2 regions of the Bacillus infantis NRRL B-14911 genome follow, and region 2 is predicted to be linked to the other one. Evidence: riboswitches for the same ligand, from Rfam matches in the RefSeq annotation. Region 2 holds a riboswitch; the other holds the start of a gene.
The links. A riboswitch is a leader RNA that binds a small molecule or an ion and turns the genes downstream of it on or off. The one in region 2 is predicted to bind cyclic di-AMP.
Positions count from the first base shown of each region.

Region 1: linked by a shared signal. The riboswitch ahead of glnA (type I glutamate--ammonia ligase) and the one ahead of N288_RS01100 (dicarboxylate/amino acid:cation symporter) in region 2 are both predicted to bind cyclic di-AMP.

Region 1 covers NC_022524.1:4,758,379-4,774,590, reverse strand. The annotation lists gene N288_RS23665 (hypothetical protein) at 58-756, shown strand; gene N288_RS23660 (VWA domain-containing protein) at 1,057-2,469, opposite strand; gene N288_RS23655 (GNAT family N-acetyltransferase) at 2,670-3,125, shown strand; gene N288_RS23650 (GNAT family N-acetyltransferase) at 3,257-3,730, shown strand; gene N288_RS23645 (superinfection immunity protein) at 3,846-4,037, shown strand; gene glnA (type I glutamate--ammonia ligase) at 4,687-6,033, opposite strand; cyclic di-AMP (ydaO/yuaA leader) riboswitch at 6,130-6,273, opposite strand; cyclic di-AMP (ydaO/yuaA leader) riboswitch at 6,306-6,445, opposite strand; gene N288_RS23630 (Na-translocating system protein MpsC family protein) at 6,576-6,980, opposite strand; cyclic di-AMP (ydaO/yuaA leader) riboswitch at 7,193-7,335, shown strand; gene N288_RS23625 (hypothetical protein) at 7,765-8,166, shown strand; gene N288_RS25925 (hypothetical protein) at 8,186-8,293, shown strand; gene N288_RS25920 (potassium-transporting ATPase subunit F) at 8,293-8,370, shown strand; gene kdpA (potassium-transporting ATPase subunit KdpA) at 8,403-10,064, shown strand; gene kdpB (potassium-transporting ATPase subunit KdpB) at 10,081-12,222, shown strand; gene kdpC (potassium-transporting ATPase subunit KdpC) at 12,250-12,831, shown strand; gene kdpDN (KdpD-like non-kinase potassium sensor) at 12,903-14,051, shown strand; gene N288_RS23600 (PH domain-containing protein) at 14,257-14,697, shown strand; gene N288_RS23595 (hypothetical protein) at 14,800-15,288, shown strand; gene N288_RS23590 (MMPL family transporter) at 15,427-16,212, shown strand, end outside.
Region 2 covers NC_022524.1:174,346-190,557, reverse strand. The annotation lists gene N288_RS01105 (potassium/proton antiporter) at 1-844, shown strand, start outside; gene N288_RS01100 (dicarboxylate/amino acid:cation symporter) at 918-2,141, opposite strand; cyclic di-AMP (ydaO/yuaA leader) riboswitch at 2,215-2,352, opposite strand; gene N288_RS01095 (undecaprenyl-diphosphate phosphatase) at 2,425-3,246, opposite strand; gene N288_RS01090 (twin-arginine translocase TatA/TatE family subunit) at 3,333-3,500, opposite strand; gene N288_RS01085 (hypothetical protein) at 3,529-3,870, opposite strand; gene N288_RS01080 (histidine phosphatase family protein) at 3,997-4,620, opposite strand; gene N288_RS01075 (DUF421 domain-containing protein) at 4,759-5,457, shown strand; gene N288_RS01070 (FusB/FusC family EF-G-binding protein) at 5,547-6,182, opposite strand; gene N288_RS01065 (CD3324 family protein) at 6,292-6,570, opposite strand; gene N288_RS01060 (SET domain-containing protein) at 7,372-7,755, shown strand; gene N288_RS01055 (DUF3784 domain-containing protein) at 7,779-8,057, opposite strand; gene N288_RS01050 (hypothetical protein) at 8,070-8,432, opposite strand; gene N288_RS01045 (helix-turn-helix transcriptional regulator) at 8,435-8,647, opposite strand; gene glmS (glutamine--fructose-6-phosphate transaminase (isomerizing)) at 9,035-10,837, opposite strand; gene glmM (phosphoglucosamine mutase) at 11,282-12,631, opposite strand; gene N288_RS01030 (CdaR family protein) at 12,668-14,002, opposite strand; gene cdaA (diadenylate cyclase CdaA) at 13,995-14,822, opposite strand; gene N288_RS01020 (anti-sigma factor family protein) at 15,050-15,688, opposite strand; gene sigW (RNA polymerase sigma factor SigW) at 15,758-16,212, opposite strand, start outside.

The DNA of each region.
Region 1 (16,212 bases), 300 kb from region 2:
GATGCGGTAGGTTTTTCTGTATTAATAAAGGCAACGTATCGTTAAAGGGGTGGTTGTTTGGCCAAAAAGCTTAGCGTTTTGTTCATTTTACTGGTTTTCGTATTATCTGCGTGTTCTAGCTTCAAGAATGCAGTCGGCGGATGTCCGGATGCAGAGATATCCTGGGTAGATGTAGTGATGATAAATGGCATTAAATACGAGGGTGAAGATGAAGGGTTATCGGAAGGAGAAGCTCCGGAAAAAGGGCAAAAAATAGGCGAAGTCAGGTATATGTTAGCAGACAACGCCTGTTCCAATCATAAGCTGAGAAATGGTGATGCTGCATTTCTTCCTGTTGGGACAGAAATTTTTGAAATTGCCGGGTACAGATCTGATTTCAGAGTGCTTGCGGGCAATAAAGTTTATCAAGTCAGTGAAAACAAGAAAGCGAAGACAATCTCAGAACTATTAGATATAGAAGGCAAGGTGAAGAAGATGAGCCTTGAAAGCGACTATGATGGGAGTCATGTATCTGATTTTACAGAGCAGGAAACAGTTGATTTCGTTGAAGAATTCCTTTCACTGAAATATGCAGGTTATGATAAAGCTCACAAGAAAATTAACAGTGATAATAGAGTGTTTTTGAGGATCCACCTTATGGATGGTTCGTCTTTTAACTTCGTTTATTGGCCGGATGAAAATGTATTGAATTTGGGTGCTTTTGGGACAGAGGAAATGAAAGAAATTGTGCTTGGCAGAAAAGGGATTGAGGAATAGCGGGAAAGCTTTGAGCCATGGGGACAGGTCCCTTGGCTCTTTTTGAAACTGGGCCATGGGACCTGTCCCTGTGGCTCTTCTAGATAGTAATTTTATTTTTGCTGTAGTATTGCCGGCATACTTTATTAATAATTCAATAAACAGGATACAAATATAATCTCCTGAATAGGCACAATTGGAAAAGGTGCCTGATCCCGGCATGTGCTTAAGCTTACAAGTATGTGGGATCAGGAACTTTTTGTAAGGCACTGAAAATTAACGTCTTTTCGAGAGATGAGCCAAGGGACCTGTCCCCCTGGCTCATCGAATCAACCCCCCGCTCCTGGCCTTCTTCACCCATTCCGGATACTCCTGCATCAGCAAGTCATAAAGCTCTTCTTCCGCTATCGCCTTCGGGTCTTCGACGCTGAAGAAGTCGGCGTTGTCGAGGTAGCGGCCGTCCATGTTGTCCAGTTCTTCGAGGAAGGTGAAATCAGATTGGAACATGGCCTTGAAGAATCCGCGCCTTCCTTTCTTTTTACTTGCGTCGCGGTTGGATTTGCCGATGGCCATGAATTGCCAGAAAATCGGTTCGTAGGAGGAGTTCTGGATGTGATTCCGCGTTTCACGTTCATCAAAGGTAGCCCCATCAGTTACAAACATGACGTATACAGGCATATTACGGGCTTCCGGACTGGAGCGTTTTCCCGCAGATCCGAAATAATGCTGGCGAATTTCTTTCATTACCTTCCCGTAATAAGTACCGCCTTCTAGCGGATAAGCCTGGTTCAGCCTTTTTACAAAGCCATCAAAATTATCAATGGTCAGCTCATCGGCATGATGGGCATTTTGGCCGAACAGGAAGATATCAATCGAGCCATCGTCATCGAACCTTGTGCCAAGTGCCAAAATCCGCTCGGCAAATTCCTGGATCTTCCCTGAACGGTACAGGCCTGCCATGGAGCCGGAAATATCAAGGCATAATGCCACCTTGGCGCTATGATCCTGAAGGCCTGCCTTTTCGAGGGACACCTTCACTTTTTTCGAAAGGTCGAGAATTTTTGGCGCCTTCTGCTCCATCTTCTTTTCCAGCATGACTTTTTTGCTGTTGGCCGGCTGCTGTGTCGGAGCAGGCTGGGTTTGCGCTGTTTGTTGTAATTGGGGCTGGGCTGGTGCTATTCCTGGAGCAGACTGCTGTGCCGGGCCGCTTTCGTCTTCGGCCACTTCTCCGCCAAAATGCTGAAGGAGTGCTGCCAGGCCTCCATCAAAGCCTTTTCCCACCGAGGCTATCCGCCAAATATCCTTCAAGTATAATTCGCCAATTATGATTGCTTTTTCATTTTGAAAATCGCTGCCTGTGAAGCTGTACTGCAAAATGGGCTGTCCGTCCGCTTTCACAGTGAGGGTACCGGATGAAACCAACGACATGGTACCTTCTCCGTCGATTGCCGACGTAAAAACTAGATTCTTTACGGACGGATGCAGCTTGTCCAGATTGATTTCATATGTACCCGAGCCGCTGCTGTGGGCCTTCATGCTGATCTCACCGGCTGGTGACTGAAGCTGATTATAAAAAATCATATATCTGTCATCCGAAAGCTTCTTATCTCCATCCAGGCCGAAGCATGTAACATCAACCTCCATCCCGGACTGAACCTCAACTGCAACCTCCAGCTGTTTAGAAGAACTAAAGTCATCAAGCTTTGCTCTCTCACCGCGCACTAATAGTCTCATAGAAAAACTCCTTTTAATCTCTTTTTCTGTATTTTACACATTGTGGCAATTCATTTCCATTGTGAGCCAGGGGGACAGGTCCCTTGGCTCTTTTTGAGAGTGGGCCAAGGGGTCTGTCCCCCTGGCGCACTTAAAAATAAAGGGAATTTCAGACAGCATCGAGAATAAATCAGGTTAAGCCTTATAAAGGGGGAATACATATGTATCAATATTTCAATGGATTGGTAATTCGGGAAGGTACTGAGGGTGTTCCAGCTGATGGAGTTGAAGCTCTCTTTGAAGATGCCGGATGGGCAAGGAATACGCCATCCTGGCAGAAAGAGAAGTTTACTTTGATATTCCAAAACTCAACCTGGGCATTTACAGTTTGGGATCAGAACAGAATAATTGCAATGGTACGAGTGATTTCTGACCAGATCATGGTTGCAAATATAATGGATTTGGCTGTTCTATCAGAATATCGCGGAAGGGGCATAGGAAAAAAACTTGTTGAACTATGTGTACAGAAGCTTCCTCATGGAGATTGGTTTGCACATACTTCAGCAAACAATTTCAAATTCTATGAGACCTGCGGTTTTGAAGTGAAAGACTTATCCCAGAATGGCACCTGTGGTTATTATGGATATATACAGGCGCGTAAAGAGGGGCATAGATAAGAACCGAGGGGCCTGTTCAAACCCGCCCTAAGAGTGCATATATCTCCGAACAGCTGCGAAATCCCAAGTGGCTTTTCTTAAACAACAATAGGGCTGGTTACCTTTAGAAAATCAATGAAAGGTAGAGAAATATGGATATACAAATTCGAAATGCCAATCAAAGTGATTATGAGTCATTGCTGCCTTTATTTAGACAGGTTCATGAATTCCATGTTGATGTAAGACCCGATTTGTACAAAGAAAATTTGGCTCCAGTCGAAAGGGGTTTTTTTCAAAGCCAATTAATCGATGGAAAACACCATATTTTTGTGGCTGTGATATCTAATAAAATTGTCGGTGTTACAGTGGCAAAGGAAGAAGAAGTAAAGGAAAATACTTTTGTTAAGGCGAGGAAGATATTATATATAAAGAGTTTATGTGTTGCTGAAGCACAAAGAAAGAAAGGTATCGGAAAAAAACTTACTGAATACATTTTCGATCTTGGGAGAAGCCTCCAAGTTGATAGTATTGAACTGGGAGTATCTGAGGAAAATGCATCTGCCATTGAATTTTACAGGTCTATTGGGATGACAACGAAGAGCAGAAAAATGGAGTTTATATTGTAATAGCTGCTGGGTAAGAACCAGGGGGACAGGCCCCTTGGCTCATTTTGAAGTTGAGCCAAGGGGCCTGTCCCCACGGTATCTGCGGACTCAAACAAACTGAAGGGGAAGAGTTTTAATGGAAATTATACCTTTACTTATTGGGGTAGTTTTTTATTTTATCCCTAGCATCATAGCCAAGAGAAAAAATAAGTCTAACAGAGTAGTAATATACTTCATAAATATATTCTTAGGGTGGAGTTTGATAGGTTGGTTTGCAGCTTTATTTTTAGCCGTCAGGAAGGATCAGCGGAATGTATTGGGAAGATAGGACGAAGAGCCAAGGGGTCTGACCCCCCGGCCTTTTTAACCAACCATGCCTACAATCAATAAAATATAAATAATAAGCAATATGAATGGAGCAAGGGCAAAGAACCAGACCGTAGATGCTTTCCAATTCTTCATTTTTTCAGAAACCCAATCAATGAACCATATACTAAGAATAGCGATCAGAGGACCGCGGAATAGCATGATTAAAATAATGCCTGCTATAATAATCACAATTTTGTACTTTTCCCAGTTATTAAGTATTCTCTGTCCTATCTGATACTTGTTCCAAAGAAATTGCTTAAGGGAAACTAGGACTATGTAAATTAAAACAAGGATGATATAGGCAGCCGGCAGCAGGAGGCTAAATGTTATAGCCCCTTTTTCATCTGCGTCTGTGGACATAACAGTCAAAAATAGGACCAAAAAGATGGTAAGTGGCAAAGAAATGAAAAACAGTATGCCTGTTGCTGAGATTATTCTCCCAATCAGCGATTTAATATCAGATTCCTCCCCGCTCTCAATCTATCTTTTATTTTAATCAATTGGAGTCTCGTAATCACCAATTTTTTACATAAAAAGAGCCACGGGGCCAGACCCCCTGGCTCTTTTTGAGACTGGGCCAAGGGGTCTGACCCCCCGGCCCCACATCTTCAAAACTTCATCTGATACCTCTTAAGCTCCCAGTCGTGCACTGTGTTCCGGTATTCCTTCCACTCAGCTCTTTTTAGAGAAATGAACTTCCTGAAAATGTGATCGCCGAGAATTTTTCTTGCGAGAGGGCTGTCTGCCAATAAATCGAGTGCTGTTTCCAGATTGTCCGGTAAGTGGCTGATCCGGAGTAATTCTCTTTTGGATTCGGGCATGCTGTATATGTCTTCATTAATGGGATCGGCAGGCCTTTGCTTTAATCGGATTCCTTCCAGCCCTGCTTCTGCAATCACCGAAAAAGCCAGGTAAGGGTTTGCACATGGATCGGGATGGCGTGCTTCCACTCTGGTTGCGGCTCCCCGTGATGAGGGAATTCTGATCAGGGTCGACCGGTTGCATGTGGACCAGGCCATATAGCAAGGCGCTTCAAACCCCGGGACAAGCCTCTTATAGGAATTGACTGTCGGATTGGTGATGGCTGTAAGAGTCGCAATGTTTTTCATCAGGCCGTTTATGAAATAATAAGTATCTTCCGAGAGTCCGTTTGGATCATTTTCGTTAAAAAATACATTCTGCCCGTCTTTAAACAGTGAAATATTCACATGCATGCCGGAACCGTTCAATCCCTGGACTGGCTTCGGCATGAAGGAGGCGTGCAGGTTGAAGTTTTTGGCGATATTTTTCACGATCCATTTATATGTGGTGGCATTGTCGGCTGATGCCAGGACATCCATGAACTTAAAGTTAATTTCATGCTGGCCCATTGCGACCTCATGGTGGGAGGCCTCAATCTTGAATCCCATGGCCTTTAAGGTCCGGTAGATTTCCAGGCGGACTTTTTCACCCAGGTCATGGGCCGGTTCGAAATATCCTCCGCTATCCTGAGGAACTGTCGTAGGATTGCCACTCTCATCCATCCCAAATAAAAAGAATTCCAGTTCCGGACCGATGCTGATTGAATAATCATAGCTTGCCGCTTTCTCTACCGTCCTCTTCAGTACATTGCGGGGGTCACCCTCGAATGGGGTGCCATCAGGATTGGCCACGCTGCACAAAAGCCTGGCTTCACTATATCCTTCTTCTATCGACCATGGAATGACGGAAAAAGTGTTTATGTCCGGCTTAAGGTATAAGTCTGATTGGTTGATAGGGCTGAAACCTTGTATGGAGGAGCCATCGAACATGATTTTCCCCTCTAAGGCATCGTCCAGCTGATCAAAGGTAATGGTCACATGCTTAAGGGCTCCTTCTAAATCAACAAATTGAAGATGAAGAAGTTCTATATGATATTTTTTCTGGGCTTCTTTTATTTTAATATAATTTTTGTTTTGCTCTGATACCTGAGTCATCGGCACGATCCCCTTTTACTAAAATTAAAAAAGCTGCGGAGAGTATTCTCCGCAGCTTAGGCACAGGTAAACAAACGTGTGCTTGTATGGCAACGATCACTCTCTTAAACAACGCTTACGGAGTTAGCTGTCGGATTAGGAAGGTAAGAGTCTCCCTGCCATTCATGGCTTCACCCCAAGACTGCAGCATGCAGTCAAAAGTTGGTTCCCCCGCTCAATAAGATTCAGCGTTTCAGTGCTATTTAATTGTAATCAGGCTGGATGGATATCGCTCCTCTCTCCTGCAACGCTTACGAAGTTAGCTGACGGGTTCGGAAGGCAGAAGTCCCCCGGCCTTTCGGCTTCACCCCATAATTATTCTGGAATAATCAGTTGGGTCCTCCGTTCTGTATGGATTCAGCGGATCAGGTCAGAATTAGGATTTATGATAATCTCCACTCGCATAAAGGAAAAACCCGGAAAATAAGAAATTAGGATTGAATTTCTTTAGAAAAATCCACTTTTCTCGAAAATGCTCTCTTTTTTAAAGAAATACAACTTTTTTACTCAAGGCATTTTTCCAGGTTTCTATCGAGCACAAACACTTCCATGCGTTCTCCCATTTTGGTGCTGATGTCACTGTGGCTTGAAAGGACTTTGCATTTGGTATGTTTTTCGACTATCTCCTCAATGTTCGTGCTGTACATTTCTCTTAGAACCTGCCGCATCTTTTTGACAAGCTGCCTGCCGGTTTCATGTTCAACCAGGTGCTTTTCTTCCACGGTCAGGACACCTTTGAATCTGGCAATGACCATATCCTCCACAATATATGTCCTGGTCTCCTGCGGCCCGCGGCCGATCAGCTCCCTTTGCAGCTTGATGAATGCTTCACTTAATTCAGCCTCTAATCGTCGTTTAGAAGATTGCAATTCCAGTTCCTCCCTGAGATTTTCAAAGTTATAGCGAATTTCAAGGTTTATGTTAGTGAGAGGCACTGCTAAAGTCAATAAAAATATGAATTTCAAAAAACATCGAAAAACAGCTAATTAGTCAGCATTTAAGAGAAAAACTAAAGAAAAATCCTCAATATCAAAAAAAACAGCCAAATATGGCATTTTTTTAAGATTTACATTTTCCTTGAGCAGGAGTACGATTGCTTTCGTAAACAGCAATCAAACAACTCAATATTCGGCCTAGTCTCGGAAACGAGAACGGAGGAACCAATCAACAGGGGTTAATTCTGCTATTGCAGAAGGGATGAGATTCAAACTCTTTCGCCATCCTACCCGTCAGCTAACTTCGTCGGCTAAAGCGAAGGAGGTCATAGAGACCGCCTTTTCAGGGGGCCCTTTTTGTTGTGTCAAACAACGGACAGGGCAGCTTGAGTGATAAGAAGGTCTTTTTATTATGCCTATCTTGAAAAAGTGAACATGGAAGACAGAACACATAGAGGGCTGATGCCAGCCGGCTGGGTGTTAAGTAGACCAATGGGTGCTTTTTCTCCAAATGAACAAGAGATTTTTCTATGCAGTTTTTTGCATCTGGACAAAGATGCGGATGATCTGTGCTCTTGGATTCATATTGGGGGAGAAGTAATCATTGGTCTCTTTTTGTATTCAGAATATGGTTTTTATTTCCAGTATTTCAGCTGAGAACAAACGCTTTCACAACTTTTCAGGCATGATAATGCTTTTTGATGATCTCTGAGCAACGAGTAAATCAGGGCTTTAAAAAAGAAGGGAGGTAACTGTGTTGACACTGCCTCAAACAGAGGATGCCATACTTGTCTGCATTCCAAATGAAGAAGTGCTCCTGCGGGTACAAAGCCATTTGAGCGATTCGCATTCATGCTGCCTTGTTTCATCTGATCCTCAAGTGATCAGAGCTTTAAAAAGCAGGGGCCATCAGCGTGTGGTGGAGTTCGGCCTCAAAGATGAGTACTTGATTCTCCAGGGACGGTTCATGAAGGTGATTGTCTTTGAAAGTGAGATTGCAGAAACATGCACCCTGCTGAAGGTCATCAGGAACAGCACTTGTGCACCTATCATTGTCGCTGCCACGGTTCATGGCTATCCAATGCGCCTTTATTGCACATATGGAGCAAAATATGTGGTGTATTCCAAAAGCAGCAATATTTCATGTCTATTAAGTTAGAAATCAGGAGGTTATCAAAATGTCGGACATTATCATGGTCAGCCTTTTCATCATCCTGCCGGCTTTAATGCTCGGACTTGCCAGTTGGTCCGCTGAAGCCGTAGAGCAAGGAAGTGAAAATAAATAATGGTTCTGCTGCTTGGCATTACGGCGTTTACTACATTGTACTTATTCTATGTATTACTTAATCCGGAGAAATTTTAACTACTTGGGGGTAAAAAAAGGTGATTACGACGATTCTTTCAATCATTGTCACTATGGCGGCGGTGATTCTGATAGCAAAGCCTGCCGGCATCTATCTGGCAAAGGCTTTTGATTATAGCCAAACAGGGCTGGATAAAGTGTTCGGCCCGATCGAAAACATTCTCTTTAAAATCAGCGGTATCAAAAAGATAAACCAAACATGGAAGCAGTATGCCATGACGCTTGTTTTAGCCAATGGATTTATGATTCTCCTAGTCTATATGGTTTTCCGGCTGCAGGGCATCCTGCCTTTGAATCCGAGCGGGAATCCTGGCATGGATCCAACCTTGGCCTTTAACACAGCCATCAGCTTTATGACCAACACCAATCTGCAGCATTACAGCGGTGAGTCGGGCCTTTCCTATCTCGGGCAGATGATTGGAATTCTGTTTATGATGTTTGCGGCGCCGGGAACGGCTTTGGCAGCTGCCATCGCATTTGTCAGGGCGCTGTCTGGAAAAGAAATTGGAAACTTCCTTGTTGATTTATTCAGAGCGATTACGCGTGTTTTGATGCCAATCGCCATTGTGTCAGGATTAATTCTGGTCGCATTGGGGGTTCCGCAGACATTGGAGCCTACTGTAACAGTCAATACGATCGAGGGGACTGCCCAGGAGATCGCGCGCGGACCTGTCGGGACATTTTTATCCATCAAAGAACTTGGCAATAATGGCGGCGGTTTTTTTGGAGTCAATTCAGCTCATCCGTTTGAAAATCCGAATGCTATCAGCAACATCATTCAAATATTGCTGATGTTCCTATTGCCGACTGCTTTGCCGTTTGCATATGGAAAAATGCTCGGAAATGCCAAACAGGGACGTGTCTTGTTTGTATCAATGCTGATGGTCTTCACTGTATTCCTTGGCACTGCCCTGTTCTATGAATATCAAGGCAATCCTGCATTGAATGCACTGGGAATTAATACAGATCAAGGCAGCATGGAAGGGAAGGAAGTCCGGTTCGGCACAGGCCAATCCATCTTCTATGCGCTTGTCACAACAGCCTCTGAAACAGGTGCCGTCAACACGATGCATGATACGCTGACACCTATAGGCGGAATGCTGGCCCTTTCCAACATGCTCTTAAATACAGTATTCGGCGGGGTTGGAGCAGGATTCATCAATGTAATCATGTATGCCATGATTGCCGTATTCCTCTCAGGGCTGATGGTGGGCCGTACACCTGAATTCCTGGGCAAGAAAATAGAAGGGCGGGAAATGAAGCTCATCGCCTTAACAATGCTTATGCATCCTCTTTTGATACTGGGTGCATCTGCAATTGCCTTGTATACGCCGCTTGGTGCCGGAGCCATCTCAAACAGCGGCTTCCATGGAATCTCACAGGTTGTGTATGAATATACCTCTTCCGCTGCCAATAACGGATCCGGTTTTGAAGGGCTTGGGGATGCAACACCATTTTGGAATATTTCAACAGGCATCGTCATGTATGCAGGAAGATTCTTTGGGCTTGTCACCATGCTGGCTGTCGCTGGTTCACTATCATCGAAGAAGATTGTTCCCGAGACAATCGGGACTTTCCGCACAGATACCCCTCTTTTCGGAGTGATTCTGGTCGGTACTTTCTTTATTGTAGGTGCACTGACATTCTTCCCGGCACTTGTATTGGGGCCAGTCGCAGAATATCTGACATTGTAGGTGGGAGTGAATAATCATGGCTAATCATGTGTTAAAAGAAGCAAATCAAGCTGCAGGGCTGCATGGCAAAGAGGACAAAAAATCTTTTCAGCCCCATGTTCCCCAGCAGCCTAACCATAAAGACAATAAGGATGAAAATAAAATGATGGATAAAGCGATGGTGGTTCAGGCGCTTAAGGAGTCTTTTACGAAGCTTGACCCGAGAAAAATGGTGAAGAATCCGATTATGTTCGTGGTGGAGATCGGTTTCATCATTACACTGATCTTATGCTTTACGCCTGATGCCTTTGGCAGAAGCGAGGTTGAACCGTGGTTCAATATCACCGTGGCCCTGATCCTACTGTTTACTGTATTATCTGCAAATTTTGCTGAAGCACTCGCTGAAGGACGCGGAAAAGCGCAGGCTGATTCTTTGAAAAAATCGAAACAGGAAATTACAGCAAACCTTTTGCAAGCCAATGGAAAAACAGTAAAAACGGCTTCAACATCTCTCAAGAAAGGCGACATAGTCGTGGTTTCACAGGGTGAAATGATTCCCGGCGACGGTGAGGTCATCGAAGGCCTGGCGTCTGTGGATGAATCAGCCATCACGGGTGAATCGGCTCCTGTCATCAAGGAAGCTGGCGGTGATTTCAATTCTGTTACGGGCGGAACAAGGGTGGTCAGTGACCAGATTATAGTGAAAATCACCAGCAATCCTGGCGAGTCTTTCTTAGATCGGATGATTTCATTAGTAGAAGGAGCAGAACGCCAGAAAACGCCTAACGAAATTGCTTTGAACACTGTGCTCACAAGCTTGACGTTAATTTTCATGATCGTGGTTGTCACACTTCCATTTTTCACGAATTACCTTGGGTTCTCGCTTGCAATACCTGTACTGATTTCACTGCTTGTCTGCCTGATCCCGACGACGATCGGGGGACTGCTGTCGGCAATCGGCATTGCGGGGATGGACCGTGTTACCCAGTTCAATGTTCTTGCCATGTCAGGGAAAGCAGTAGAAGCTGCAGGGGACATCAATACAATTATTCTGGATAAGACAGGTACGATTACATTTGGGAACCGGATGGCGAGCAATTTCATCCCAGTGGGAGATGCTTCTTTAGAAGAGCTCCACTACTGGACAGGGATCAGCTCCCTGCATGATGAAACACCTGAAGGGCGCTCCACCATAGAATTGCTGAAGGAAAAAGGCAGCAGACTCGATGGTTCGGTGGCTGCAGAAGGCCAGGTCATTGAGTTCAGGGCAGAGACCAGAATGAGCGGGATCGATCTGAAGGATGGCCGCCAGGTGAGGAAAGGGGCAGTCGATTCAGTCAAAAGCTGGGTAAGGGCCCAGGGAGGAAAGATTCCGGCTGATCTGGATGAAGAAGCAAAGGAAATTGCCCGTGAAGGCGGTACACCTTTGGCCGTTGCGATGGAAGGAAAAATCTTTGGCCTGATTTATCTGAAGGACACAGTGAAGCCTGGAATGAAAGAACGCTTTGACCAGCTACGGAAGATGGGCATTAAAACAATCATGGCAACTGGCGATAATCCTCTGACCACTGCCACCATAGCGAAGGAAGCGGGTGTGGATGAGTTCATCGCTGAGTGTAAACCGGAAGATAAGATTGAAGTGATAAAGTATGAGCAATCCCAAGGGAAGCTAGTGGCCATGACAGGCGACGGCACCAATGATGCACCTGCGCTGGCCCAGGCAGATGTGGGCCTTGCGATGAACAGCGGTACAACAGCAGCCAAAGAAGCCGCCAATATGGTGGATCTCGATTCCAATCCAACCAAGATCATTGAAGTGGTTTCCATAGGAAAGCAATTGCTTATGACCCGCGGAGCACTGACGACGTTCAGTATCGCCAATGATATCGCGAAATATTTTGCCATCATCCCGGCCATGTTCATGCTGGCCATTCCCGAGATGTCTGCTTTGAACATCATGGGGCTGTCAACGCCATTGTCTGCCATCCTTTCGGCCTTGATCTTCAATGCAGTCATCATTCCATTGTTGATTCCTCTTGCTATGAAAGGGGTCGCATACAAACCGATGAGCTCCAACAGCTTATTGAAACGAAACTTAACCATATATGGACTGGGCGGTGTCCTTGTACCGTTCATCGGAATCAAGCTAATAGATATGCTCGTCTCAATTTTTATCTAAATTTTATATGAAAGAAGGAAGCTACTGATGGAAAACAAACAAAAGATTGCGGGTCCAATCATCAGGTCCAGCTTTACCATCATGATCCTCGCCGGCCTGATATATCCTATTGCGACAACTGGAATGGCACAGGCCATCATGCCGGATCAAGCAGATGGGAGCTTGATTTATAACGAACAAAATGAAGTGGTTGGATCTGAATTGATCGGACAAAATTTTACAGATCCGAAATACTTCCATGGAAGGGTATCAGCTATTGAATATAACGGGGCAGGATCCGGTTCCAATAACTATGCCCCTTCTAATGGGGATCTGCTCCAGCGGGTGGAAGAATCAATAGAAGCCTGGAAAACAGCTAACCCTGATACGCCAATCAGTGAGGTGCCGGTCGATCTGGTTACTGACTCAGGTTCAGGGCTTGATCCCCATATCTCAGTAGAGGGAGCGCTGGCCCAGGTTAATAGAATTATGGATGAAACTGGGCTATCAAAAGACCAGTTAACAAAATTGATCAAAGAAAACACTCAAGGCAAAGAGCTGGGCTTGTTTGGAGAAGAACGTGTCAATGTCCTGATGCTGAATCTGGATTTGGAAAAATTATTGCAGTAGTGAAAAAGCTCCCTAATCATATTGGTTAGGGTGCCTTTTGCGTATGCGGATCTTGAATCGAGGTGACGGGAATGAAACAAAATCATCCTTATTTTAGAAGAAGAACACCTGAAGAGATTCTTCATGAAATCACTGAATCCAGCCGCGGAAAACTTAAATTATATGTAGGGGCAGCCCCTGGAGTCGGCAAATCTTATAAAATGCTGCAAGATGCTTCAGATTTGAAGAAAGAGGGCAAAGATGTGGTCATTGGCTTCATAGAGACCCATGGCCGTATAGAGACTGAGGAGCAAATCAAAGACCTTGAACAGGTTCCTATAAAAATTATTCCCTATAAGGGGAAGAAGTTTTATGAACTGAATGTAGAGGCCATCATAGAACGGAAACCAGATCTTGTCATTGTCGATGAGCTGGCTCATGCTAACATCCCCGGATCTGAAAATCCAAAAAGGTATATGGATGTTTCCCTTATCCTCGATGCCGGGATTGATGTTTTTTCTGCCGTGAATATTCAGCATCTCGAGAGCGTCAATGATATCGTCCAGCAAATTACAGGGGTTAAGGTAAGAGAGCGGGTCCCGGACACCTTTGTGCAAAAGGCCTATGAAATTCAGCTGATTGATATCCCGCCGGAAACATTGCGGAAGAGACTCTCGGACGGAAAGATTTATGCACCAGAGAAAATCGAACAAAGCCTGTCCCATTTCTTTACGATTAATAATCTATCAGCCCTGCGTGAATTGTCTCTAAGGGAGATTGCCAACGATGTTGATGAAAGGATCGAGCAGATCAGCGGCAGCCTCGAAAACGGCCCTATCGGTGTGAACGAGAAAATACTTGTCTGCGTCCAATACGGCCCCACTGCCGAAAAATTAATAAGGCGGGGCTGGCGGATGGCCCATAGGATGAAAGCTGAACTATACATCCTGAATGTAACCGCAGAAAAACGCAGTGATAGCAGTCCGGTTAATGAGCAGAAAATAAAAGAATGGCAAATGCTCGCAGAACAGTTTAACGCGACAATAATATTAGAAGAGAAACGCAGCAGAAAACCTGCAGCTGTCATCATTGAAGTAGCAAAAAAACTGAATGTCACCCAAATACTCTTAGGCCAGTCAGCCAGGACCCGATGGGAGGAAATCAAAAAAGGATCCATCGTCAACATGATCATGAGAGAAACATCCAACATAGACATCCATATCGTGGCGGATGGAAGATAGGGGCCGGGGGTGGGCTGGGCTGCCGGGTGGGCCCGCTGCCTCCTTGGGCCAAGGGGACAGGTCCCTTGGCTCACTTTTAAGGCTGGGCCACTGGACCTGTCCCCCCGGCCTCTCCCCCCGGCCTCTTGGGTCACCCACCAAGTCTGAAACTTTCATTTTATTAAAACGTATATAATAAGATATTTATTTATGGGAGGTGCTTTTTATGGTTTTTCATTCAAAAATAGATGCTTACTTTACTAATTTAATTCTGGCTGCGGTGCTCGTGATTGCTTTTGTCTCATTCTTCCCATTATTCATTGAAGGCGGCACTCAATTGCCAGCGGTTCTGATACTTGCTTCAACATTCCTGATAGTGACGGGTTTTATTTTATGGACTGCTTTTTCGGTTAAATATATTTTCTATAAAGATTGCTTATTTATAAAAGGCGGGCCGTTTAGAAGCAGGATTTCTTACGAAAATATAATAAAGGTATCTCCTGCAAATGATATTTTCACTGGCTACAGAATACTGTCATCGAGGGATGCCCTTGAAATTTTCAACAAAACAACAGCCTTCGGAAGCATAAAAATTTCGCCAAAAGAGAAAAGGGAGTTTATTGCTGAGTTAAAAAAGCGATGTCCCGGCATCACCATACAAGATTGAAGGAGCCAGGGGGACAGGTCCCTTGGCTCACTTTTTGAAGTAGGGCCAGGGGACCTGAACCCTTGGCACTTTCCCCATACCCCAACGTTAGGAAGGTGCATAGTGAATTATTATAGAGTGACAAAATATGATCCTCAAAAAAGGGATGCATACGGCAATTATCTCGATGACAGCGAATGGACTAGCTTTTCAGAGGTAGGCACCAAGGTCGGTGAAGAGGAATACTTGCGTACTGAAACAAACTACATTCAAGCCATCACTGCTTTTATGGATGAGGCGGGCGTGGACAGACTTTATGTTAATGCTCTTGAGATGTGGACGGAAGCGGCAGCGGTCCAGGAGAAACTGCTTTTCCTCTCAGATATCTGGATAGGGAAAGCCGTCCGGAAAGAAGAAATCACGGAAATGGCGAGGTTAACCTTGAGGGAAGCTGTCTGGTGTAAATTAAGCTTCAGAAAAGAGTTTTTTGTTCATTTTGGTTATGACTATTATATGTTTATTGGTACGAATAAGGATTGCCCCCAAGCCCGGAGGAATGTCCTGGAGGCGGGGCTGTTTGTTGAGGAGTTTCGATCTCCGTATTTAGCTTGAAGAGTAATTTTATAAAAAGGTGCCTGGTCCCTCTTTGAAGTATGAGGGGCCAGGCGCCTTTTTTGTAAACAAAAGTTGATATTGAATTTATATTAGAAATTTATAATGGGGAGCAAATAATAAAAAGGAGGCTATGTAATGAAAAGATGGCTGACCCCTATTACAGACTGGGTATCAACAAAACGGGGGATGTGGATCACAATCATAGTCTGGCTGGTGCTGATGATAGCTTTAAGTGCCGGGCCAAAGCTTGGCGACTATAAAGTGAGTAATTTTCAATCACTCCCTGATGAGGCGGCATCGATAATTGCTGAGAATAAGATAGAGGAGTTATTTCCAAATGAGCAGGGAACCCCAGGAATCCTAGTTTTTCATAATAAATCCGGTGATATTCAATTAGATGAAGTCAATGAGATTGTGAAAGGAATTCTTGCAGAAGATATTAAAGGGATTGATCGAATCGTTGATATCAGCAAGCTTCCTCCCCAGGCATTGGAAGGGTTCATTTCCGTAGATGAATCAACGGTAATTGTCCCGATGGAATTGGAAAAAGGTCTTGGAAGCAAGGATTATTCAGAAATTAACGATAGAGCATCAAAAATCGGCAATGAAATTGCGGATACATTAGAAAGCACAAAATTCTATATTACAGGGCCAGCGGGAATTGCAGGAGATACAACGAAGCTGTTTGAACAGGCAGATGTCGTGTTGCTGCTAGCAACGATTGTGATTGTATTGGTGCTGCTGATTGTCATTTATCGTTCGCCGCTGCTGGCGTTCATCCCGCTTCTGGCTACGATCATCGTCTACCAGGTGGTAAATCAGAGTGTTGCACTGATGGGGGCTGCCGGGCTGGAAATCAATAACTCGACGACTTCCATTATGAGCATCCTGCTCTTCGCGGCTGTTATTGATTATTCTTTA
Region 2 (16,212 bases):
TGATTCAGGCGGCCTCTATCCTGTCTTTGCCACAGCCTTTGCACTTTTAACATATGGAATTACAGCCTTTGCGAGCGGAAGCGGCCTTCTTGCCGTCTATATCGCTGCCATTATCATCGGAAACATGGAACTTGCCTACAAGCACACCATCTTCCGCTTTTCTGAAGGATTTGCCTGGATGATGCAGATCATGATGTTTGTGATTCTCGGCCTGCTGGTGTTCCCTTCCGAGCTGTTCAGCCTGGATATATTCCTGAAAGGCATCGCCATTTCTGCAATCCTTATATTGATTGCAAGACCTGCAGCCGTCTTCTTGTCCACTATCAGGATGGGATATAAAACGAACGAACTCATTTTCCTTTCCTGGGCCGGACTTAAGGGAGCCGTACCAATCGTATTGGCCACCTTCCCTCTTCTTGCAGGAGTTGAGGGAAGCCAGCAGATCTTCAATGTCGTCTTCTTCGTCGTCCTGACCAGCTGCCTCATTCAAGGCTCAACGATTACAGCACTCGCAGCGAGACTCAAGCTGACCGGACCGAAAAAAACGACGCCTATGCATTCGCTTGAGCTTGTGTCCATCGGAAAGGCAGATGCAGAAATGATTGAATACGAAATGGAGGATGATGCCCAGATCATCGGGCAGACCCTGATTGATATCCCGTTCCCTAAAGGTGCGCTTGTGAATGCCATCATCCGCAATGATGAACTGATTACCCCGGCCGGCAGCACCATCATCCTTCCAGGGGATGTGCTGTATATCCTCGCCAGCCGCAAGAGCAAACCGCAGCTCAAGAAGCTTCTTCTGCAGAAAAAAATAGAAGAAGCGGCCGAACCGACTGCGTAGTACTTCCCGCGGTTCACCCGTTCCATCAAAAAACACCGTCCTTCATCCGGACGGTGTTTTGCTTTCCCTATTATCAGGTTAATTCCCTGTTTTTCTTTTTCTCAGATTCACCGACGATGACTGCACAAGCGGCATCGCCTGTAATATTGACGGCTGTTCTCGTCATATCAAGAAGCCTGTCGATCCCTATGATCAGGGCGATCCCTTCAACAGGAAGGTTAACAGACTGAAGGACCATCGCCAGCATGATCAGGCCGACACCCGGCACGCCTGCTGTTCCGATGCTCGCAAGCACAGCTGTCAGAACGACTGTCACAAGCTGGGTGAACGTCAGATCAAGGCCATATACCTGCGCGATAAAGATGGTGGCCACACCTTGCATGATCGCTGTTCCATCCATATTGATCGTGGCGCCAAGCGGCTGAACGAAGCTGCTCACCGATTCAGGGACCTTCAAGTTCTTCTGGGCCACATTCATGGAAACCGGAAGTGTGGCATTACTGCTCGATGTACTGAAGGCCACGCTCATTGCAGGGGCAAAGCCCTTGAAGAATTCAAATGGATTACGCTTTGCCAGAAAGTATACTGATGACCCGTAAGTCACAAGTGTATGGACGATCAGCGCTGCAAGGACCACACCCATGTACAGCCCCATCGCTTTAATCGCATCTACTCCCTGAGTGCCAACTGCCGATACGATCAGGCCGAAGGTTCCATACGGAGCAAAACGCATGATCAGGTTCACAAGATACATCATCAGTTCATTCCCCTGGTCAAACAGCTTCAGGACCCCTCTGGTTTTCTCGCCAAGCATGGTTAGTGCAAAACCGATGAAAACAGAAAAGGTAATGATCTGCAGCATGTTTCCTTCTGTAAATGCCTTAATCGGGTTTGTCGGAATGATATTCAGCAAGGTGTCTGATACTGGCGGCGCCTCCTCCGCCTGGAACTCCGCGCCGGTAGTATCAAAAGTTCCTACAGTTCCCGGCTGGAATATATAGGCGAATGCGATCCCTATGATCAAAGCCATACAGGTAGTCGCCAAAAAGTAAGAAATTGTCTTCAAGCCAATCCTTCCAAGCTTCTTCGGATCGCCGAGACCGGCGGTGCCAAGCGTGATGGAGAAGAAAACAATCGGCACAACGAGCATGTTGATCAAGTTGAGGAATATTTTCCCCAGCGGAGTGAACAGGTAGGTGTTCAATGTTTCAAATAAATCCGGGGAATATAAGTTCAATAATAAGCCGACAATGCCCCCCGCAATCAGAGCGATGATAATCTTTGTTGATAGTTTCATCATGCAGCCTCCTTAATCGAATTTTTAGCATAAAAAAACACAGAGGGCGAGACCTCTGTGTTTGAACGCAGACTTGTCCTCTCAATAACGCTTACGAGGTTAGCTGTCGGATTCGGGCTTTGAGAGTGCCCTACCTGTAAAGGATTCACCCCGAGGCATGTGTATGCCGGTTGGATCCCCCGCTCTTTAAAAGATTAAGCGCATCTTTCGATAAATTTTTTTTAATTTTACTCTATGAACCTAGCTTCTGTAAATATTTAAATACTGGAACTGTACTTTAGCCTCACAGAAAAACAAAATAAATGACTGCCGCCAGGATAATTCTGTAAATGGCGAACGGCACCAGCTTGATTCTGTTGATGAGCGCCAGGAAAAAACGGATTGAGGCCAGGGCGAACACAAAGGCACTGATGAAGCCGACAATGAAGAATGGGATGGCATCAGGCGTGAAATACTCCCAATTTTTCAAGAGCGACAGCCCGCTCGCTCCAAGCATGACAGGCACCGCCATAATAAAGGTAAAGTCAGAGGCTGCCCTATGGCTGAGTCCAAGCAGCACCCCGCCCGAGATTGTGGAGCCTGACCGTGAAAAGCCCGGCCATAAAGCGATGCATTGGAACAATCCAATGAGGATTGCCTGCCGGTAAGTGATCTTGTCCACTGTCTCAATGGCCGGCTTCCTCTTTGAATAATAATCAGCTGCAATCATAAGCAATGCTCCAGCCACAAGGCCGATTACCACTGTATTGACAGAGAACAGATACTTATCTATATAATCCTCGAACAGAAGCCCAAGAACCGCAGCAGGCAGCAGGCCTGCAATCACTTGCGTGAGCTTCAGCCTCGGTCCATCCGATTGTTCCTTCCCCCCTTTACCCAGCCCGAGGAGCTGGATAAACCGGTCCTTGAACACAATCACCACCGCAAGGATCGACCCAAGCTGAATGACAACCTTGAATGTATTGGCTACTTCCTTCGAGAAAAGCTCTTTGGATTTTAATAGAATATCGTCCACTATAATCATATGGCCCGTAGACGAAACGGGCGCGAACTCAGTGAGACCTTCAACAATGCCCAATATCAGGGCAACAATCATCTCTTTCATCATTTTCCTCCAGAACAAAACAGCTGCCCCGCACGCAAAAGCTTCAAATATGAGCTCTCACTCGGCGGAGCAGTCCTGCCATCTATTTATTTATCTTTCTCTTTATCATCTTCCATGATGCCTTTTGTTGCCTTTTTGAATTCACGAAGCGTATTGCCGGCTGCCCTGCCAAGCTCAGGAAGCTTTTGCGGACCAAATATTAGCAGCGCAACAAAAACGATGATCATGATTTCCCCAAATCCTAAATTCCTCATCTCTGCACCTCTTTTTTCAGATTAATTTTTATCCATCACTAACAGAGGAGGAGATAAAAAACTTAGAATGAAAAAAGACCGGCGTAAGCAGGAACCTCAATTTTTCCAGCATGATATCCATCCGGAAATACCTTCTATAAAGCAGCATGCCGGCCGGCGCTGCCAATAATGGAAGATACGGGGCTGTTCCCAGGAGCTTCCCTTTTCGCTCAAAAGGTTTTTCTTTCGAAAAAGCCTTGCCCTCCTCCAGTACAATCATTTCAAAACGCTTGTCATCGCCCGAAAGCAGGCTCGAGAAAGGGTCATGACCTAGTCCCCATAGACTATAAACACTGATTGCAAATAGGAAAAGGAGATTCATTCCCGCCATAGTGTCTTCCCTTTCAGTTTGATAGAATTATCATACTTCGTCCGTCCCGGTTTGGAAAGACCGAAAATTGAGAAACGAGCCCCTTTTTATGGAAAAAAGAAAAGGAACAGGCTATCCTGCCCCTTCCTATCTCAAAAAATCATCAGGCAAATGACGCTGGCTGTTCAAAAACATGGCCACTCTTCTTTTATGATCCAGCTTGAACAAATGAACACCGGTATCTCCTGTAGCAAAGAGCCGGGTGCTGGTGTTGGGCAGTCCAAGCAGCGCCAGGATCAGCATGGAAATCAACCCGCCGTGCGAAACCGCAGCAATCCGCTTGTATCCTTTTTGTTCAGCATCATCCAGCAGCTCTGATAATACAGTTTCGGCACGGAATCTCATTTCAAGCATCGACTCCCCCTTCTCGATGCGCACATGCGGCTTTCTGCCCTCAGGCGGTTCTGGATAACGGATGCCCGCTTCCTCCCGGGACATCCCGGCCAGAACCCCATTATTGAATTCCATCAGCCTTTCATCCGTCTTCAGCCCGCACCCTACTCTGTCAGCTGTAATAACCGCTGTTTCATAGGCCCTTTTCAGCGTACTTGCCCAGATGATATCTGGAGGATAGTGTTCGGTGATAAACTCCGCAAGAAGGCCCGCCTGCCTCCTTCCCAAACTGGTCAGCGGAAAATCCGCCCTGCCCTCGTGGACGTTCAGCAGATCTGCTTCTGACTGGCCATGGCGGATCAGCAATAATTCAAGCATACAATCCACCCCTCTTTCTTTTTTATGTATAAAAAGATGTTCCACTGCCAAAATAAGGATGAATCTTGGCAGGAGAACAGATTAGTCAGCAAATCAAATACTTTTTTGCAGCCAATAAAAACTAAAACGAGGTGTAACGTGAATATTTCGGAATTGCTCATAAGGATCTCAGTTTCATTTCTTGTCCTTTTTCTACTAGCCAGACTGATGGGGCGGAAAGAAATTGCCCAGATGACCTTTTTCAATTTTGTCTCAGCCATTGCCATTGGATCTATTGCAGCCAACACAGTCCTTAACCCGAATGTGGCCCTTCGGAGCGGCGTCATTGCACTCACCGGCTGGGCAGTATTCACCATTCTCATGGGTTATCTTGATATCAAATCCCGGAAAGCAAGGTTATTCCTGGAGGGCCAGCCGCTGATTGTCATAAAAGACGGCAAGGTGATGGAAGATTCCCTCCGCAAAGCCAGACTGGATATAGATGCTTTGAATGCCCTGCTTCGGCAGAAAAATATCTTCTCTATCTCTGATGCCGACTATGCAGTGTTTGAAACTGACGGCAAGCTGTCGGTGCTTAAAAAAGAAGGAAAGCGCCCGCTGACGCAAAGCCATGCAGCTCAGGGGAACCCGGTGCCTAAAGATGCCTATCCGGTCGGCACTGCCGTCATTTCCGATGGCCAGCTTGTCTCCCGGAATCTTGACGGCTTAAACCTTTCCCAGGAATGGCTTGAAGACCAGCTCCAGCAAAGCGGCGCCTCCCTGTCTGATGTCTTTTACGCTGAAGTTCAGCAGAATGGCACCCTTTATGTTGACTATAAGGATGATCAGCTTCAATAACCGGAGAAAAGACTCTTCATAACTGACTGCGGCGCGGGCTTTACTGCAAAGACAGGGACCTGTAGCCAGGCCCCTGTCTTTCATTTATGCTATCTCACCAGCTCTACAAATTGCTCCAGCTTCTCAAGGCTGGTCAGGTTCTGATTGCACATCATGCTGTCGCTGCAAATATAATTGCCTTTTCTTACGTAAGTCCCTTGAACGGCGCCTTTCTTTTGGGAGACAAACAGTCCTGCCTCTCCATGTTTGCCGCATATGGAACAAATCCCTTTTTGGCTGATCGGCTTGAAGGTTCCCGTCAGGCCGGCAAGCTTATTTTTATACAGCACGGCCATATACCTTCTCCCAGTGCCTCTGTCGTCCCAGGAAAAGTAGGAAAGACCTTTCTGCTCCTCCAGCCCGGCTTCAGGCACCTTCAGCTTTTTAGCCTTGGGAAACAGCTTCCTGGCTGCCTGTTCGCCCACTGCCGGAAATGGGATGATATAAGCCTGCAGGCCTTCCAGGAACCGGTCTGCATCTGTCCTGTCCTTTATATCAGGCAACGGGGCAAGAAGCTCCTCCTGCTCAGCAGTGAGCTCTGGAAACAGGGCTTTAGCCTTCTCGGCTGTGATGGCTCTCAGTGCATTCAGAACCCCTTTATCATTTACTGAACTGTGCCCGTTCACAAGGTGGGCTGCCTGTTCTTTTATAAAATTATACTGGTCGTTCCGGATAAAGTGTTCCATTTCATTCACTCCTATTCTGTCCCGGATCAGGCTGTTGATTTCTAAAGACAATTATAAGAAAAATCAGCAGCCGGGAATAGGCCGAGAATGACTCTGAACCAAAGTGTACCTACTGCCTGCGCTTCTGTTTTGAATAGACTATCTTTTTGATTGTTTCATTGGCCAGGAAGTATTCTTCCGCCAGCACTTCGACCGGCTTTCCGTTCCGGAATGCCATCCTGATTTCCTCATTGCGTGCATCAATCTGCTTCCGCCCTCCGGAGGACTCCCCCCACTTTTGCCGGGCAGCCTCAGGCTTCGGAATATAAATCATCTCACCTTGAATATATTTCTGGATCTCCGCTATCAGCTCTTCAGGCAAAACAGCAGCTGCTTTTACATAGCTCATTTCGGCCAGCTCCTTATTTTAATGGTTTCTTAAATAAGGGGCAAAGCCAGTAATAGAAATGAGATTACATTGTAAGGGCGATTATATGAACCATCTCCCCATGCAAAGTATCGCCTTTCCTCTTACAGGCTTTGCATGAGCCGCTCCAGTATCCGGCAGCCGGAATATTTCTGCCATTTTACCCACCTCCCGATTACCCTGATTTTGGTATTTATTATAGTACAATTCGGGTGTGTCTGCATGTTTTTTGTGAGAACAGGCTGCATGCTCTGCGGCTGTCCCTGTGCCTTGAGGAACAACAAAAAAAGCATGGAAAGAGCAGAAGCCCTTTTCCATGCTTTCTTATTCTAGCAGCAATTGCCCGTATTCCCCAGCAGTACAAGGCCTTTCTTGTCTCCGCTAAGATCAAGGACCAGATCCTCTACATTCGGTTCAATGATCGGATCGATTGCCACCGTGATTTCATTGATTGTTGATACATTATCGTCCTCTTCCGGCTCATCCAGAGCCAGTCCTACTTTTGGCTGTCCTCAGCCATAGCCTGCGAAATATATGCGGATATTGCGGGCATTTTCTTTTTCAAACATCTGCTTTAAAATATCGCGTGCCTGATCAGTGATTTTCATCTGCAATTCCTCCTTTGCTGCTGTTATTATTACTTTACCACACAAACACCCGGGCTGGTATCAAATCAGCTCCACACAGCCCTGGGACTGTCATCCAATTGCTTCCTGCGATTGCATTTTTGCCCCAACACTGTCAGACTAGGATTGACAGATTATGAAGGCGAAGGTGAAAAGCTTGATTGAAGTTAGAATCTCAAACATTACCGATGACGAAACCAATAAAGGTGTGTTCGCTACCCGTGATATCAAAAAGGGAGAGCTGATCCACAGGGCCCCGGTACTTGCATATCCAAATGAAGAACATAAATATATTGAAAAAACCAGGCTCGCCGACTATGTATTCGAGTATGGGACGAACCATTCTGCCCTTCTCCTTGGATATGGAATGCTGTTCAACCATTCCTATGAGCCGAATGCCGATTATGAAATCAGTTTCGAGAATCACTCTTTTGATTTCTATGCTTACAAGGATATAAAAAAAGATGAAGAAATCATGATCAACTATAACGGCGATCCCGATGATGATGCTCTACTATGGTTTAACGGAGGAGAAGAATAAGGAGGGGCAGCTTCCCTCCTTATTCACTCTGCCATCCTGCTGTTCACATAAAATACGAGCCCCATCATAATGGCTATACAGAGCATGATCAAAAACTTCGGTGAACCCACTCCCAGAATACCGCCGATAATGAGAACGATGCCAAGAACCGCTTCCGTTCCCCCTACTAAATGGGCCAGTTTGTTTTTATCCCTTACCCTTTTTTCATTGAACCCCGATAGAAGCCACGTCATTTTCTTAACTCCTACCAGAAAACCAAGCACAAGAAAAATAGTTCCAAAAATAATTAAATCCTGATTCATTGATTCATCTCCTTATAATTTCTTCACTATGGCCGGAATAATATAAAAAGGAATAAATAGGGTTGCCAGCAGATAAATTAAGATCGTTTCTTTGTCCAGGCCGATCGCTGCCGAACTGGCAGTTTCCAAACACAGCAGCACGATTAAAATAAAATTCAGCAGATAGATGCTCCGCAGTGACCATTTTGCAATGTTGGCATTTACCCTGTCATCAAACTCGACTTCCTCTTCCTTCATACGCACCCTCAACATTTTGGCCAGGGCCACAAGGACAATTCCACATACCAGTAAAGTCCACTTGAAGATGCCGTCATCCATTAGAAACAAAACGAAAACAAAGGAAAGGACGGGCAGATAAGTAAACAGTATTCTCATAATCATTCCTCCATCCAGAATAGCTTCTCAACGGATGTATCAAGGGCAGCAGCAATCAGCAGGCAGACTTTAATGGTTGGATTATACTTCTGCGATTCAATCAAATTCATCGTCTGACGGGTCACCCCGACAAGCTTTGCCAGGTCTCCCTGCGTCAAGTTCCCTTTTTCCATCCTTGTAATCTTTACCGCATTCTTAATCAGAATTTCTTTCAAACACGCGCCTCCCACCAATATTGCCTTTTTCTGTTATTTAGATTGTAACATATAATTTACTTTTGTCGTATATATATGACAATATTCTTTGGGAATTTTTTAAATATTGCGATTCAAACGTTCAATTGAATCCTCACATCCTTGCAGCAGCAGTCCATTGTTACCCTTAGTCAAACGTTTGATTAAAGTCTCGTACACTATTGCATCAGCAGCCAGTTGCTTTCCTTCATCAAACGTTTGATTAAACCTTGGATACTGTGACAGCAGTACAATTGCAGCCCTTAATTAAACATTTGATTAATACCTTTACATTCTCACACCTATGCAAAAAGGAGGCATCCTGAAAGGAGCCTCCTTAGACAAACTATATATAATCCTTACTTCCGCTTATTCAACCGTAACAGATTTAGCCAGGTTGCGCGGTTTGTCTACATCGCATTCGCGGTGCAGGGCAGCATAGTAAGAGATCAGCTGCAATGGTATAACAGAGATAAGAGGTGTTAACAATTCATTTACTTCCGGAATCACGAAGCGGTCTTCTTCCTGTTCAAGACCCTTCATGCTGATGATGCATGGGTTGGCGCCGCGGGATACAACTTCCTTGACGTTTCCGCGGATGCTCAGGTTGACGCTTTCCTGTGTAGCAAGGGCAATGACCGGTGTACCGTCCTCAATCAGGGCGATGGTACCGTGCTTCAGCTCTCCGCCGGCAAAGCCTTCAGCCTGGATATAAGAGATCTCCTTCAGCTTCAGTGAGCCTTCAAGCCCCACATAGAAGTCGATTCCCCGGCCGATGAAGAAAGCGTTGCGTGTTGTTGCCAGATATTCGCGGGCAATCGCTTCGAATTCTTCTTTGCCGTCACAGAGGACCTCCATAGCATTGGCAACGATGCCAAGCTCCTGAACCAGGTTAAATGGCAGTCCAAGTCCTTTGCTCTTCGCTGTTACTTCTGCCAGGATGGCAAGAACAGCCAGCTGGGCAGTATATGCTTTTGTTGAAGCAACTGCAATTTCAGGACCTGCATGAAGAAGCAGCGTGTAATCAGCTTCACGGGAAAGGGTTGAACCCTGAACATTCGTGATGGTCAGTGCTTTGTAGCCCATCTCTTTAATGTTCACAAGCACGGCACGGCTGTCTGCTGTTTCACCGCTCTGTGAAATAAAGACGAATAGCGGCTTTTCTGACAGAAGCGGCATATTGTAGCCAAATTCGCTGGCAATATGGACTTCCACCGGAATCTTAGCCATTCTTTCGATGAACTGCTTGCCGACAAGGCCGGCATGATAAGAAGTACCAGCTGCGATGATGTAGATCCGGTCGCTTTCATTCATCGCATCAAGGATGTCCTGGTCGATGACCAATTCATCATTTGCATTCTGGTATTTCTGGATGATGCGGCGTGTCACAAGCGGCTGCTCATCAATTTCCTTCAGCATATAGTGAGGGTATGTGCCCTTTTCAATATCGCTTGCATCAAGCTCTGCTGTGTAGGGATTTCTGGCAATGATTTGGCCGTCCATATCCTGGATCATGACTTCGTTCTTTTTAACGATGACGATTTCTTTATCCATCAGCTCGACATACTGGTCTGTCACCTGAAGCATTGCCATTGCATCGCTCGCAACCACATTGAATGTGTCGCCAAGACCGACAAGAAGCGGGCTCTTGTTCTTCGCTACAAAGATCGTTTCATCATTCTGCTCATCAAGGAGCGCCAATGCATAAGAACCCTTCAGCAGGCGCAGTGTCTTGCGGAAAGCATCTTCTGTTGCTTCCCCTTCATTTACGAACAGCTCAATCAGCTGGACGATGACTTCTGTGTCCGTATCGCTCTGAAGCTCTACACCGCTCAGAAATTCGCGCTTCAGCTGGTCATAGTTTTCAATAACACCGTTGTGTACGAGTGTGAAGCGTCCGCCCGCACTCTGGTGGGGATGGGCATTCTTTTTGCTCGGTACACCATGAGTCGCCCAGCGCGTGTGTCCGATCCCGGTGTGGGCTTCCACATCTCCATCAACGATGCTGCGCAGGTCGGCAATGCGGCCTTTTTCCTTGAAAACATGAACACCGTTTTCGTTCATGACCGCGATCCCTGCTGAGTCATAGCCTCTATATTCAAGCTTTTCCAAGCCTTTTAATAATACTTCCTTTGAATCAGTGTTTCCGATATAACCTACAATTCCGCACATACTTCTGTGTCCTCCCTAATAAAGGGGGCAAGAAGCCTTTTTTAGAGGGCATACTTGCCCCCTTATCTCTAGTTTTTGTTTGTTCAGAAGCATATCCCTCTCTTTGTCCACCAAGTTGCCTTGATGCTTTAAAGAAGGATTTTCGGTTGTGCTTGCTCAACCGGGAGGCATCCGCCGAAAAATCGATAAACCTCCTCCTCGTCAACTAGCCCTCTCATGGCTAGTTCAGGCGCTTTAAAAGTATACCCTGACGACCCACCTTTCTATTATTGAATATGCTTTGCACAATGGTTTGCAAAAACAGGATAATCATACATCACTACGTGAGAATCCGTCAACTGATATCATAAAAAATACACATTTTCCCATGAAGCTTTGGGGCTCCATATAAAAAAATATGCATAGAGGCGCCAAAGCGTTCCTCTATGCATATCTTCCCTTCCATTACTCCTTTAAACCCATTTCCTCGCGGACAACAGCGGCTATGCGTTCCACATAGGCCTCACACTGCTCCTTTGTTGGCGCCTCAGCCATTACACGGACCAATGGCTCAGTGCCGGAAGGCCTGACAAGGATGCGTCCGTTTCCGTTCATTTCATTTTCAACCTCTGTAATCACGGCATGAACCTTATCGTTGTCTGTTACATGGTGCTTGTCTGTAACTTTAATGTTGACGAGCGTCTGCGGGAACTTCTTCATTTCATTCGCAAGCTCTGACAGCGGCTTCTTGGTCGCTTGCATGATATTGGCAAGCTGAAGGCCAGTCAAAAGTCCATCACCGGTTGTGTTGTAGTCAAGGAAGATAATATGGCCGGATTGCTCCCCGCCAAGGCTGTAGCCCTCTTTTTTCATTTCCTCCACCACATAGCGGTCTCCGACTGCAGTCTGGATGCTTTCAATGCCGTTTGCTTCAAGCCCTTTGTAGAAGCCCAGGTTGCTCATGACTGTGGATACAACTGTGTTATGCTTCAGACGGCCCTGCTCTTTCAGGTATTTTCCGCAGATATACATGATTTGATCTCCATCAACGATGTCGCCATTTTCGTCTACAGCAATCAAACGGTCTCCGTCGCCGTCAAAAGCAAATCCGGCATCTGCCCCTTTTTCCTTTACAAAGGCCGAAAGCGCTTCAGGATGCGTCGATCCTACGCCATCGTTTATGTTAAGACCGTTAGGGGATGCGCCCATTGTCGAAAGGTCGGCATCAAGGTCTGCAAACAAATGTGCTGCCAGTGAAGATGTAGCACCGTTCGCACAGTCAAGCGCAATATGTATGCCTGAGAAGTCTTCATCAACACTTTGCTTCAAATATTGAAGATATTTCTGTCCGCCTTCAAAATAATCATTCACCTGGCCAAGGTCTGCCCCTACCGGACGCGGAAGCTCATCTTCTGCCTTATCCATGAGAGCTTCAATTTCCAGCTCCTGATCATCTGAAAGCTTAAAGCCATCAGGCCCGAAGAATTTGATCCCATTATCAGCTACAGGGTTGTGGGAAGCTGAGATCATGACACCTGCCTGTGCACCAAGGGCTTTTGTCAGATACGCTACTCCAGGCGTTGAAATGACGCCGAGGCGCATAACTTCAGCTCCAATGGAAAGCAGTCCTGCTACAAGGGCTCCTTCCAGCATATGCCCTGATATGCGTGTATCGCGGCCGATCAATACTTTTGGGCGTTCCTCATTCTTTGTTAGCACATATCCGCCAAACCGGCCCAGTTTAAAAGCCAGCTCCGGGGTCAACTCACTGTTTGCAATCCCTCGTACTCCATCGGTACCGAAATATTTACCCATTAAAAATCGCTCCTTCTAACCATAGTGACATTATATTTAAGCTTCTTCATTCTTTTGAGTGATAGAAATCTTTACTGTTTCTCTTGATAGCTTCCAGCTTACATTATCGGGGCCAGTCACCTTTACAGGCACATTATGCTCCCCTTCTGACAGGCTGCTTGCATCAACGAATATATTGAAATCTGCAGAACCAAGGCCATTGACCACACTGACCGGCCCCTGGACAGACAGATTTGTTCTCCCTGATCCATCAGCGAAAGCAGCGGTATATCCTTCTGCTGCCCCAGTCAGGTCAATCGGAAGGTTCGAGAAGGTTTTGGTTTCATCCTTCTCTGTTTCTTCCGCAGGAGGAGTCGCCGTCTCAGCTTCATCTTCTTCTGCTTCTGAGCCGGCGTCCTCCTGATCTTCCTGGCTTTCAGCTGTCACATCCACGGAAGCCTCTACTGTCTTCGGATCGACAGATGTGATGCCGTCCGGGATGATGACCGGAAGGGTCTGAACACCATCTTTGGTGATCTTGCCCAGGTCAATCTCAACCCTAACTCTTTCCGTCTGGCCGAGCGCTTCTTCGCTTCCGGTGATTCTCGCCTCAGCTGTATCCAGATCAATACTGTTAAGCGTCACACCCGAAGGCAGTGAACCTTTCCGGACGACATCGATCGGCACGGTCTTAGCGAGGCTTTTCACAGACACGGTAACCTCTACCGTCTCTGGATCGACAGCTACATTCAGCTTATTCATATCCCTGTCGAGCACCCTGATGCTTGCAGCTCCTGTGACAGATTCCTCTATCGGACCTTTGACATCGAGAGCTGCCTTCACATAGCTGATGCGGTCGACTACGTCCTTGGCACCCGTTATTTTAACAGTTTCAGGCTTAACAGATGGTGCTCCGGATGTGAATCCGTCTCCAAGCAGGGACTGGTTGAATTCAGGCTCTACCTTGAACTCCTTCGTTACTTTCTCCTGGATAGAGACTGTAGCATATAACGGATCGACTGTTACATCGAGGCGATCCGAAATGTCCCTTACAAGGATCCGGACCTGCTTTTCGCCAACTTCAGCATCAGATAAATTTACATATACTTCAAAGTCCCGCTGCGTCTTGGCGATCTGGACATGGCTTTTCGGCCCTGACACCCTCACATCTACAGTATCCGGAACTCCGGTGACGACAAGATTATCGGTATCATAATAGGATTTGACCGGGACATCTTCAATAAGCTCAGTGTCCTGATCCCCGGGAACATTAACCTCGCCCGATTTGTCGGATCCATCATAGACAGCATCAAAAAGGAGCAAAGCCAGAACAAGGGCCACAGCTTTCATGAACCACCTGTTGTCCACCAGCTTATCAATCAGCTTATCCATTTTTCTTCCCCCTCCAATTCCAGCGGGCTGAAGAAGACTGTTTCGCCTTCTGGCTGACAATCAATTCATTGGATAGGAGCTCCTTGAATGCCTCAGAGCTCAGGCTTCTATGAAGCTCACCGTTTTTAGTCAGTGAGACGCTTCCCGTTTCTTCAGATACAACGATGGTAAGGCTGTCTGTGACCTCACTGATTCCCAGGGCGGCCCTGTGCCTTGTGCCAAGTTCCTTAGAAATGAACGGACTCTCAGACAGCGGCAGATAGCAGGCTGCAGCTTCCACACAGTTCCTCTGGATAATGACCGCCCCGTCATGAAGAGGTGTATTCGGGATGAAAATATTGATCAGGAGCTCTGATGATATTTTTGAATTCAGCTGAATGCCTGTTTCTATATAATCGCCCATCCCTGTTTCTCGCTCAATCGAAATCAGGGCGCCAATCCGGCGTTTAGCCATATAATCAACGGCCTTTGTAATGGAATCCACCATCTTTTCCTGTTCATTTTCTTCCTGGGAGCTGCTTCTCGAAAAGAATCTTCCCCTCCCCAGCTGCTCAAGCGCCCTCCGGAGCTCAGGCTGGAAGATGATGATAATGGCCAGGACCCCCCATAGCAGAACCTGTTCCATCATCCAGCCAAGTGTCTGCAGCTGGAATTTATCGCTGATCACCTTGACGATCAGAATGACAAAAATCCCTTTCAAGAGCTGTACGGCCTTGGTGCCCCTCACAATCATGATCAGTTTGTAGATGACGTACCAAACAAGGAGAATGTCAACAATATTAGCCAGGTATTTCAAAATTGAGAAATCTGCAAACGACATTATCCCTTCCTCCAAATATATTTTTCCAAAAAGCATAAGCTTTGTTTTCAATGTATGTAACTCACATATTATATCATAAATACTCTGAAAACCAATGATATGGACATGGGATATATTGCAAAGCTCTTGGCGTGCCTTCTCATTCATCTAAAAGAAAATCCCTGCCAAATGAATATCGGCTCAGCCGGATATTTCTAGTTTGACAGGGATTTGCTCTCTCTATTCAATCAGCCTGCTGCAGGCTCTTTTTCTTTCTCATCGAACACATTCACAAGATCTTTGCCAAGGCTCTTGATATGATACCAGAGCCACTCAAACACTTCATTCACTTCCTTGATATCACCAGTCACCTGGCCTGCAGAAGCCATATACTGCTCTCCATTGATGACGGTCACATCGCCATCGACCTGGCCTTCGATTTTTATCTTGCCATTGCGGACAATCACATCACCCTTGATTACTTCACCTTCCGGTACGATGACCGTGTCATTCTGGACGATCAGGTTCGGCTGTTTGGAGACCGAAAAATTATGGTCCTTATTCCAGGTGGAGACGACACTTCCCATCATAAGGATGAGGAACAGGGAAGCAGCAGTAAGCAGGGGATGATGCCTGAACCAACGCTGGAAGCCCACCTGCTTCTTTTCTTTTGGAAGCTTCGCCATCACACCAGCTGTGAAGCCTGACGGAGCTTGTATATGTGAAGTGCTTTGCACTAGTGCAATAGCTCTCTTTAATTCATGAAAATAAGAGCGGCATTCGTCGCAGCTGCTCAAATGCTCCCTTAATTGCTGTTCATGCTCGGCTGAGATCTCTTCATCTAGATACTCGTGCATATACTCGACAATCTCTGCTGGACATTTCAAAGTTCTCACCCTCTTAAAATGATAAGCTGAATTCATTTTTGCAAAAGAAGATGGCATAGCCATTCATCTCTACACATGACGCAGCTGCTTTCTTAAAGCTTCCCTGCCCCTGTGTATGCGGGTCTTAACCGTCCCGAGCGGCAGGTCCATAATCTCGCTTATTTCGTTGAGAGAAAGCTCCTCGATATATTTCAGCACAATTACTGACCTGTATTTTTCAGGAAGCTTGGAAATTTCGTTTTGAATGGTTTCCTGAAGCTCCAGGCTCTCTACATCTTCCTCGGGCAGTCTGGTATCCGCTGCAATCTGCGAATACATCGTCAATCCGTCCGTCCCGGCAACCTCCGCATCCAGAAAATAGTCGGGCTTTTTCTTCCTGATCCGGTCAATGCATAAATTGGTTGCGATTCTGTACAGCCAGGTGGAAAACTTCAGGTCGATATTAAAGCTTTGAATATTAACATATGCGCGCAGGAAAGCCTCCTGTGCAATATCCTCCGCCTCATGGCGGTTGCCGAGCATAC